3 regions of the Pseudomonas sp. S3_B11 genome follow, and region 2 is predicted to be linked to each of the others. Evidence: predicted binding sites of a transcription regulator. Region 2 holds the regulator's gene; each other region holds the start of a gene.

Region 1 (3,274 bases), 2.7 Mb from region 2:
GATCCTCGCCGAAGTAGCGCCCACGCCGGAAGCGATCTCCGTGGGAGTGGTGGATGCCGAAACCCAGCACAAGGCGATTTCGCTGCGGGTGTTGACCGTCGACGACTCTTCAGTGGCCCGCAAGCAGGTGACCCGTTGCCTGCAAACGGTCGGTGTCGAGGTGGTGGCGTTGAACGACGGGCGACAGGCGCTCGATTACCTGCGCAAGCTGGTCGACGAGGGCAAGAAGCCTGAGGAAGAGTTCCTGATGATGATCTCCGACATTGAAATGCCGGAGATGGATGGGTACACCCTGACGTCGGAAATCCGCAGCGATCCGCGCATGCAAAAGCTGCACATCATCTTGCATACTTCGTTGTCCGGGGTTTTCAACCAGGCGATGGTCAAGAAGGTCGGCGCCGACGATTTCCTGGCGAAATTCCGTCCAGATGACCTGGCTTCCCGGGTCGTCGAGCGGATCAAGGCAGCAGAATAAAAGGTCGGGCGCGTTGTGCGCCCGGCAAGTCAACACGATGAAAGAGGCGGTATCTTGTCTACGGGTAATTTGGATTTCGAACAGTTCCGGGTCTTCCTGGAAAAAGCCTGTGGCATCTTGCTTGGTGAAAACAAGCAATACCTGGTGTCGAGCCGTCTCAATAAATTGATGGAACAGCAGGGCCTCAAGTCATTGGGCGAACTGGTGCAGCGTATCCAGACCCAACCGCGCAGTGGCTTGCGCGAAATGGTGGTGGACGCGATGACCACCAACGAAACCTTGTGGTTTCGTGACACCTATCCGTTTGAGGTGTTGAAGAACAAAGTGCTGCCGGCGGCCATCAAGGCCAGCCCGGGCCAGCGTCTGCGGATCTGGTCGGCGGCCTGTTCGTCGGGGCAGGAACCCTATTCGCTGTCGATGTCCATCGATGAGTTCGAGCGGTCCAACCTCGGCCAGTTGAAAGGCGGCGTGCAGATTGTCGCCACCGACCTGTCCGGGACCATGCTCAATAACTGCAAGACCGGCGAGTACGACAGCCTGGCTATCGGCCGGGGCCTGTCGCCGGATCGCCTGCAACGTTACTTCGATCCGAAAGGGCCGGGTAAATGGGTGGTCAAGGCGCCGATCAAGAGCCGGGTGGAGTTCCGCTCGTTCAACCTGCTGGATAGCTATGCCAGCCTGGGCAAGTTCGACATCGTGTTCTGCCGCAACGTACTGATCTACTTCTCCGCCGAAGTGAAGAAAGACATCCTGCTGCGCATCCACAGCACGCTCAAGCCGGGCGGCTACCTGTTCCTCGGTGCCTCCGAGGCGTTGAACGGTTTGCCGGATCATTACCAGATGGTCCAGTGCAGTCCGGGGATCATCTACCAGGCAAAGTGATTGGCTTGAACTGTCAAAAAACGGGAGTCCCCACGGGCTCCCGTTTTTTTATGCCTGCCGGTCACCACTAATCCCGCTCCCACAGTTCGAATGTCATTTGCCCTTGAGAAGCGGCAGAAAAGCGGCAGCCAGCGGAAGCCAGTTGCCGCTTTTCTGGCATTGCCGCTTTGCCGATGCCCGCAAAGCCCCGGTTTATGGGGTTTTCCAAAGTGGCACGCTGCTTGCTAAGTTCATCGTACGTACATTCTGGTCACCCAAAGGTTTCCGACATGAGCATCAGCTTCGATAAAGCGCTCGGTATCCACGAACAGGCCCTGAGCTTCCGCGCCCAGCGTGCCGAAGTCCTGGCCAACAACATCGCCAACGCCGACACCCCGAACTACAAGGCGCGTGACCTGGACTTTTCCAAAGTGCTCGCCGAGCAGAACGAGAAGACCAAGAACGGCCACTTCGCCTTGAACATGACCAACAGCCGTCATATCGAAGCCGAAGGCCTGGGCAATGGCGACGAATCGCTGATGTATCGCACGCCGATGCAGCCTTCGATCGACCAGAACACCGTAGACGCTCAACTGGAACAGTCCAACTACGCGGAAAACTCCGTGAACTTCCAGGCCAGCTTCACCCTGCTCAACAGCAAGTTCAAAGGGCTGGTATCGGCCCTGCGCGGAGAGTAAGCCATGTCGATTGCTAGCGTATTCAACATTGCCGGCAGTGCCATGAGTGCCCAGACCACTCGCCTGAACACCGTCGCCAGTAACATCGCCAACGCCGAGACCGTTTCGTCGAGCATCGACCAGACCTACCGCGCCCGCCACCCGGTATTCGCCACCATGTTCCAGGGTGGCCAGTCCGGCGGTAGCGACTCGCTGTTCCAGGAGCAGGACGCGGCCGGGCAGGGCGTGCAGGTGCTTGGCGTGGTCGAAGACCAGAGCAACCTCGAAGCCCGTTATGAGCCAAACCATCCGGCCGCTGATGCCAAGGGGTATGTCTACTACCCGAACGTCAACGTCGTCGAAGAAATGGCCGACATGATTTCCGCCAGTCGTTCGTTCCAGACCAACGCCGAAATGATGAACACCGCCAAAACCATGATGCAGAAGGTCCTGACCCTCGGTCAGTGATAAGGGGCGAGTCACATGAGCGTTACCAGTACAACAAGTGGTTTGAGCCTCAACGAGATTCTGGCCAACTCCTCGGTCAAGACCAGCACCACCACCGATGCCCTGGGCGCGGCGACCGGTGCGGCCACCGGCAAGAAGGAATTGGGCAAGGATGCGTTCCTGCAGTTGCTGGTCACCCAGCTGAAAAACCAGAACCCGCTGGAGCCACAGGATAACGGCGAGTTCGTTGCCCAACTGGCGCAGTTCAGCAGCCTGGAAGGCATCACCACCCTCAACGAGACCGTGAGCGGCATCGCCGGCAACTACAACTCGTCCCAGGCCCTGCAAGCCTCGTCGCTGGTCGGTCGCTCGGTCATTGCCCCGGGCGACAAGGCTGTGGTCGATACCTCCAAGAGCCTCAACGGCACGGTGGTGGTACCAACATCGGTGTCCTCCGTCGCGGTCAAGATCGTGGACAAGGACGGCAAGACCGTTCGCACCATTGACTTGGGCAGCCAGAACGCCGGCAACTCCGCGTTCATCTGGGACGGCAAGAACGATGCGGGCGCGGTCGTTGAATCGGGCACTTACACCTTCGCGGCCTCGACCACCATCGACGGCAAGGCCACGTCGCTGATCACCAACCTGCCGGCCACGGTCAGCAGCGTGACGATCAGCCAGACGGGCGGTGAGCTGATGCTCAACCTGGCCGGGCTGGGCAGCATTGCCCTGTCCAAAGTACAAACTATTGGTATGTAGAGCCGACTAACCGGCAAAAGGAGTCAACATGTCTTTCAACATCGGCCTTAGCGGT
Region 2 (3,274 bases):
CTTGAGACGGCAGTGGGGAATGGCGATGCCGTTGCCAAAACCGGTGGAACCGAGTTTTTCACGGGCAACCAATGCCTCGAAGACGTCCTGCATTTCCAGATCCGGTACCTCGCGGTGGATCAGGTTGGCAATGTGTTCGAGGGCTTTCTTCTTACTGCCGCCCGGCGCGTTCACCTGGGAACGGCCGGGGGTCAGGATGGTTTCTAGTCGGATCATGGATTGGGGGGTTAACGACCGGTTGCGCCCTGGAGGAGGCTCTGGGTCTTTTCCTTATGCTTTTTGAGTTGGCGATCCAGCTTGTCGGTCAGCAGGTCAATCGCGGCATACATGTCTGTGTGCTCTGCGTTGGCAACCACTTCTCCGCCGGGGATATGCAGCGTGGCTTCGATTTTCTGCAGCAGCTTCTCGACGTTCATCGTGACTTGCACGTTGGTGATCTTGTCGAAATGCCTCTCCAATCGGTCGAGCTTTTCGCCGATGTAGGTGCGCAGGGGTTCGGTCACTTCCAGTTGGTGTCCACTGATGTTGACTTGCATACAGCTTCTCCTTCGTTGCCAGTGCATAAAGCGGCAGGCAGAAATGCCTGCCACTGGAACGCTGTGGCGTGGCCTGTTACATCAACCGCTTGCGTTCGCTCGAAGGCGCGATCCCGAGGGATTCGCGGTATTTGGCGACGGTACGGCGGGCCACCTGAATGCCTTGTGCCTCCAGTAAACCAGCGATCTTGCTGTCACTCAACGGCTTTTTCTGATTTTCCGCGGCCACCAGTTTTTTGATGATCGCGCGGATGGCCGTGGACGAGCATTCGCCGCCTTCGGAGGTGCTGACATGGCTGGAGAAAAAATATTTCAATTCATAGATACCCCGAGGGGTATGCATGAATTTCTGGGTGGTTACCCGGGAAATCGTCGACTCGTGCATACCCACTGCCTCGGCAATGTCATGCAGGACCAACGGTTTCATCGCTTCATCGCCGTACTCCAGGAAGCCGCGCTGATGCTCGACGATCTGGGTGGCAACTTTCATCAGGGTTTCGTTGCGGCTTTGCAGGCTCTTGATGAACCAGCGGGCTTCCTGCAACTGGTTGCGCATGAAGGTGTTGTCGGCGCTGGTGTCGGCGCGCTTCACAAAGCCGGCGTACTGGGCGTTGACCCGCAGCTTGGGCACCGACTCCTGGTTGAGCTCCACCAGCCAGCGATCATTGTGCTTGCGCACGATCACGTCGGGGACCACATATTCGGGCTCGGTGGATTCGATCTGCGAGCCGGGGCGCGGGTTGAGGCTCTGCACCAGTTCGATGACCTGGCGCAGCTCATCTTCCTTGAGCTTCATGCGGCGCATCAGTTGGCTGTAGTCGCGGCCGCCCAACAGGTCGATGTAATCGGTGACCAGTCGCTTGGCTTCGGCCAGCCATGGTGTCTTGGCGGACAACTGGCGCAGTTGCAGCAACAGGCACTCGCCCAGGTTGCGGGCACCGATGCCGGCCGGTTCGAACTGCTGGATGCGATGCAGGACGGCTTCGATCTCGTCCAGCTCGATGTCGAGCTCGGGATCGAAGGCTTCCAGGATTTCTTCGAGGGTCTCGTCCAGGTAGCCCTGGTTGTTGATGCAATCGATCAGGGTCACGGCGATCAGGCGATCGGTGTCGGACATCGGCGCCAGGTTCAACTGCCACAGCAGGTGGCTTTGCAGGCTTTCGCCAGCAGAGGTACGGGTGGTGAAGTCCCACTCGTCGTCATCGCTGCTCGGCAGGCTGCTGGCGCTGGTCTGGTAGACGTCTTCCCAGGCCGTGTCCACAGGCAGTTCGTTGGGGATGCGTTCGTTCCATTCGCCATCCTCGAGGTTGTCCACCGTCGGGGCGGTTTCCTGGTAGGCCGGTTCCGGGATTTCGGTGTTGGTCTTCTGCTCGACGTTGTCGGCCAGCGGATCGGTGTTGTCGAAGTCGTCGCCTTCTTCCTGGCGTTCGAGCATCGGATTGGACTCCAGGGCCTCCTGGATTTCCTGTTGCAGGTCCAGGGTCGACAATTGGAGCAGGCGGATGGCCTGTTGCAGCTGCGGTGTCATCGTCAGCTGCTGGCCCATTCTCAAGACTAGCGATGGTTTCATGGCAGGGGCTTAACACCTTATTCGCCGGCGCACATGCGCCATCCACTACAGGGCGCCGAGGCGCCAAACTTAAGCAAATTATATGCCTGAAACTGAAGTGTTTGCCTAGAGCGTCGCCATAATAAAATTAAACGACGCTCGGACAATTCGCCAGACACTTGTGCTTACAGGCGGAACTCATGGCCCAGATACACTTCCTTGACCAGGTCATTGGCCAGGATGGCTGCGGAGTCGCCTTCGGCGATCAGCTGGCCGTCGTTGACAATGTAGGCGGTTTCACAGATATCCAGCGTCTCGCGCACGTTGTGGTCGGTGATCAGCACGCCGATCCCCTTGGCCTTGAGGTGATGGATGATCTGCTTGATGTCGCCTACCGAGATCGGGTCCACGCCGGCGAACGGTTCGTCGAGCAGGATGAACTTCGGTGCGGTGGCCAGGGCGCGGGCGATTTCCACGCGCCGCCGCTCGCCGCCGGACAGGCTCATGCCCAGGTTGTCGCGAATGTGGCTGATGTGGAATTCCTGCAGCAGGCTTTCCAGCTCCTGGCGACGACCGGCCTTGTCGAGTTCCTTGCGGGTCTCGAGGATCGCCATGATGTTGTCGGCAACCGACAGTTTGCGGAAGATCGACGCTTCTTGCGGCAAATAGCCGATACCTGCCTTCGCCCGGCCGTGCATTGGCTGGTGGCTGACGTCCACGTCGTCGATCAGCACGCGACCCTGATCGGCCTGGACCAGGCCGACGATCATGTAGAAGCAGGTGGTCTTGCCCGCGCCGTTGGGGCCGAGCAGGCCGACGATCTGGCCGCTGTCGATGGACAGGCTGACATCACGCACGACTTGACGGCTCTTGTAGCTCTTGGCCAGGTGCTGAGCTTTCAGAGTTGCCATTACTGGGCCTTCTGCTCGTCGGTTTTCTTTTTCGGTTGGATCACCATGTCGATCCGCGGACGCGACTCGGTCACCTTGCTGCCGGTGGCGCGACCGGCGCTGGCCAGCTTCTTGACTGTGTCGTAGACGATTTTCTCGCCCTGGGTGACGTTGTTGTCCTTGTCGACGACCTTGGCGCGGTCGATCAGGACCACGCGATCCTGGGAGGCGTGGTACTGGATGGTTACCCCATAGCCCTGCACTGGCTTGGTATCGCCTGCGGTTTGCAGTTGCTCGAA
Region 3 (3,274 bases), 2.1 Mb from region 2:
TTGTTTGCGCAGCTGTGCCTTGACCAGCGCCGGGCTTTGACCCGTCAGCTCGCCACTCATTTTCGTGCCTTTGCGGTCCTTGCCTTCCCAAGTGTAAACATCGGTTTTGACTGCCTTGACCGCCATGTTCAATCCTTGGTGACCCGGTTGATTTCTTCGAGGCTGGTGACGCCCTGCATCACTTTGAGCAGCCCCGAGGTGCGCAGGTCATTGAAACCGTCCTTGCGCATTTGCAGATCGATTTCCAGCGAGTTGCCCTCGGCCATGATCAGCCGTTGCAGCTCGGGCGTGTTCTTGACCACTTCGTAAACCCCCACGCGCCCTTTGTAACCGTTGTTGCACTGTTCGCAACCGACCGGCTCATAGATCGTGAATGTGCCGATGCGTTCCCGAGGGAAACCTTCCTTGAGCAAGGTTTCCTCGGGAATCTCGATGGCCTTCTTGCAGTGACTGCACAGCTTGCGCGCCAGCCGCTGGGCAATGATCAGGTGCACGGCGGTGGCGATGTTGAACCCCGGAATGCCCATGTTCTGCAGGCGGATCAGGGTTTCTGCGGCGCTGTTGGTGTGCAGGGTGGAGAGCACCAGGTGCCCGGTCTGGGCGGCCTTGATGGCGATCTCGGCGGTTTCCAGGTCGCGGATCTCGCCGACCATGATCACGTCCGGGTCCTGGCGCAGGAACGAGCGCAGGGCCTGGGCGAAATCCAGCCCCTGGCGCGGGTTCACGTTGACCTGGTTGATGCCTTCCATGTTGATTTCCACCGGGTCTTCGGCGGTGGAAATGTTGATGTCCACGGTGTTGAGGATATTCAGCCCGGTGTAGAGCGACACGGTCTTGCCCGAGCCGGTTGGGCCAGTCACCAGGATCAGCCCTTGCGGTTGCTTGAGGGCGGCCATGTACAGGTCTTTCTGGTCCGGTTCGTAGCCCAGGGCATCGATGCCCATTTGTGCGCTGGACGGGTCGAGGATCCGGATCACCACTTTTTCGCCCCAGAGCGTGGGCAGGGTGTTGACCCGGAAATCGATGGACTTGGTTTTCGACAGGCGCATTTTCAGGCGCCCGTCCTGGGGTTTGCGCCGCTCGGAAATATCCAGGCTGGCCATGACTTTCAGGCGTGCGGCGATACGGTTGGCCAACTGGATCGGCGGCCTGGCCACTTCCCGCAGTATGCCGTCGGTGCGCACCCGCACCCGGTAGATTTTTTCGTAGGGCTCGAAGTGCAGGTCGGAAGAGCCGCCCTTGATCGCGTCCAGCAGCATCTTGTTGACGAAGCGCACCACGGGCGCGTCGTCGGTGTCCTGGCCGGCGATGGAGTCCTGCCTGGTGTCGTCGATCGATTCGATGTCCAGGCCGTCGAGGTCGACATCGCCCATGCCTTCCAGGCCCGTGCTGCTGGATTCGAAAAACTTTTCGATGGCGTCGCTGAGCTTGTCGTCCTCCACCAGGATGGCTTCGGTGGTCAGGCCGGTGCTGAACTGGATGTCATTGATGGCCTGGTGATTGGTCGGGTCGGAGATGCCCACGTACAGCTTGTTGCCGCGCCGCCACAGCGGCAGGGCGTGATGCTGGCGCACCAGTTTTTCGCTGACCAGGCCTGTGGGTTGGGTTTCTTTGTCCAGGCTGTTGAGGTCCAGCAGGGCGACGCCGAAATGCTCCGAGGCGATCTCCGCGACCTGTCGACTCTGGACCAGTTTGTTCTGCACCAGATAGCTGACCAGGGGGATGCGATTGCGTTGAGCCTGTTGATACGCCTGTTGCGCACTTTGCTCGGTGAGCAGTTCGGCCAGCACCAATTGCTTGGTCAGGCCGCTGAGGGCGATGTCATTCATGGGAATCCCGGCGGCGAACAGTTCATGACTTATAGCCTAGTCAAGCCTCGACGCCAAACCAGCGGGGCAGGGTGACAAAAAACGTCAGATAGTGCGGTTGTTGAGGTAGGACGTTGCCGTTGTGCTGGTTCAAATCCCTTGAGTGATGGGGTTTCAGGGTTGGCATGTGCCCTGCAATGGCCGTTTCAGGTCATGAGATTTCGACTCATGCATGGGAGATGTCTATGAATAAGCAGAGTGGCTTTACCTTGATCGAGCTGCTGATCGTCGTGGCGATCATCGGCATTCTGGCGACGTTTGCGTTGCCGCAATATTCCAAATACCAGGCGCGGGCCAAGGCTACGGCGGGGCTGGCGGAGGTCTCTGCGTTGAAAGTGCCGTTTGAGGACATCATGAATCAAGGTACCGATCCAACGTTGGCCAACATCGGTGGGACATCGCCCACCAGCAATTGCACGTTGGAGGCTGCAGGAACAGCATCGAATGGAGGGGGCACTATCAAGTGTACCCTTTTGAATGCGCCTGCTCCGGTACTCGGCAAAGTGATCACCCTTACGCGCTCTACTCAAGGCGTTTGGACCTGCGGCGCCACCGCCGCTCAGGAATTCCTGCCGGCTGGATGCACAGGTACAGCAGCGACGACTCCATGATTTGAGTGCACGTATCGAGGCAGTGAACTGCCTCGATACAGAAACCCTTCGCAATTCATGAGCTTAGAAATTGGCCAAAAACCCGCAAGTTGCATGTCCAGAATCACCGCTTCATGCATTTTGCATGATCACGAAAATTGCCGCTTCGCTTAACTTGCTGATTTATAAGAAATTAATTAATTTTTAAAAGCTGGCACAGCGTTCGCACTACTCCTGATAACCCTGCCGGGATGCACCTCCGGCAGTTTTTGAGAAAAACAGGAGTTACTCGTATGAAGAAGTTCGCTATCACTGCCGCCGCTGCTACCGCTCTGACCCTGACCATGGCTAGCGCATTCGCCGAGACCACTCAAGCAACTCAGGCGCCAATGATGCTGGCTGCGGGCGAAGTGACAGAGGCCAAGGAAGCCACCTCTGATACCTGGATCACCACCAAGGTCAAAGCCGACCTGGTCACCGAAAAAGGCATTCCAGGTACCGACATCAAAGTCGAAACCAACAAAGGCGTTGTGTCGCTGTCTTCCACTGTTGCCGTGACCGAAGCCCAGAAAACCACCGCTGTGGCGATCGCCAAGAAAATCAAAGGCGTCAAGGCCGTATCGGCTGACGGCCTGAAAGCCGAGTAAGGCCAAGACTTCTCGCCTGGACTGGGAGAAGGCACGGCAAGCGGGCCAGGATATACGTTTGCCGTCGCTTTGGAGTTCATGCGAAAGGCCACACGGACGTGGCCATTACAGGCCCCCGGCATTCGTGCCGGGGGCCTGTTCTATTCTGGGGAATCAATCTGCGGGTCAG

The links. Region 2 encodes sigma-54, which starts transcription at its own class of promoters, with help from an activator protein. Its sites were predicted from a motif close to ANTGGCATNNANNTTGCTNT; they were not measured.
Region 1: the regulator sigma-54 is predicted to act here: its motif matches at 1,566-1,585, upstream of flgB (flagellar basal body rod protein FlgB).
Region 3: the regulator sigma-54 is predicted to act here: its motif matches at 1,988-2,007, upstream of AB4O22_RS00625 (pilin).

What each region holds. Positions count from the first base shown of each region.
Region 1 is NZ_CP162749.1:755,780-759,053, forward strand. Features, by position in the region: gene AB4O22_RS03520 (chemotaxis protein CheV) at 1-475, shown strand, start outside; gene cheR (protein-glutamate O-methyltransferase CheR) at 530-1,357, shown strand; gene flgB (flagellar basal body rod protein FlgB) at 1,627-2,034, shown strand; gene flgC (flagellar basal body rod protein FlgC) at 2,038-2,481, shown strand; gene flgD (flagellar hook assembly protein FlgD) at 2,497-3,219, shown strand; gene flgE (flagellar hook protein FlgE) at 3,248-3,274, shown strand, end outside.
Region 2 is NZ_CP162749.1:4,884,646-4,887,919, reverse strand. Features, by position in the region: gene ptsN (PTS IIA-like nitrogen regulatory protein PtsN) at 1-216, opposite strand, end outside; gene hpf (ribosome hibernation-promoting factor, HPF/YfiA family) at 228-536, opposite strand; gene AB4O22_RS22125 (RNA polymerase factor sigma-54) at 613-2,106, opposite strand; gene lptB (LPS export ABC transporter ATP-binding protein) at 2,271-2,996, opposite strand; gene lptA (lipopolysaccharide transport periplasmic protein LptA) at 2,996-3,274, opposite strand, start outside.
Region 3 is NZ_CP162749.1:125,243-128,516, forward strand. Features, by position in the region: gene AB4O22_RS00615 (type II secretion system F family protein) at 1-126, opposite strand, end outside; gene pilB (type IV-A pilus assembly ATPase PilB) at 129-1,829, opposite strand; gene AB4O22_RS00625 (pilin) at 2,054-2,479, shown strand; gene AB4O22_RS00630 (BON domain-containing protein) at 2,752-3,105, shown strand.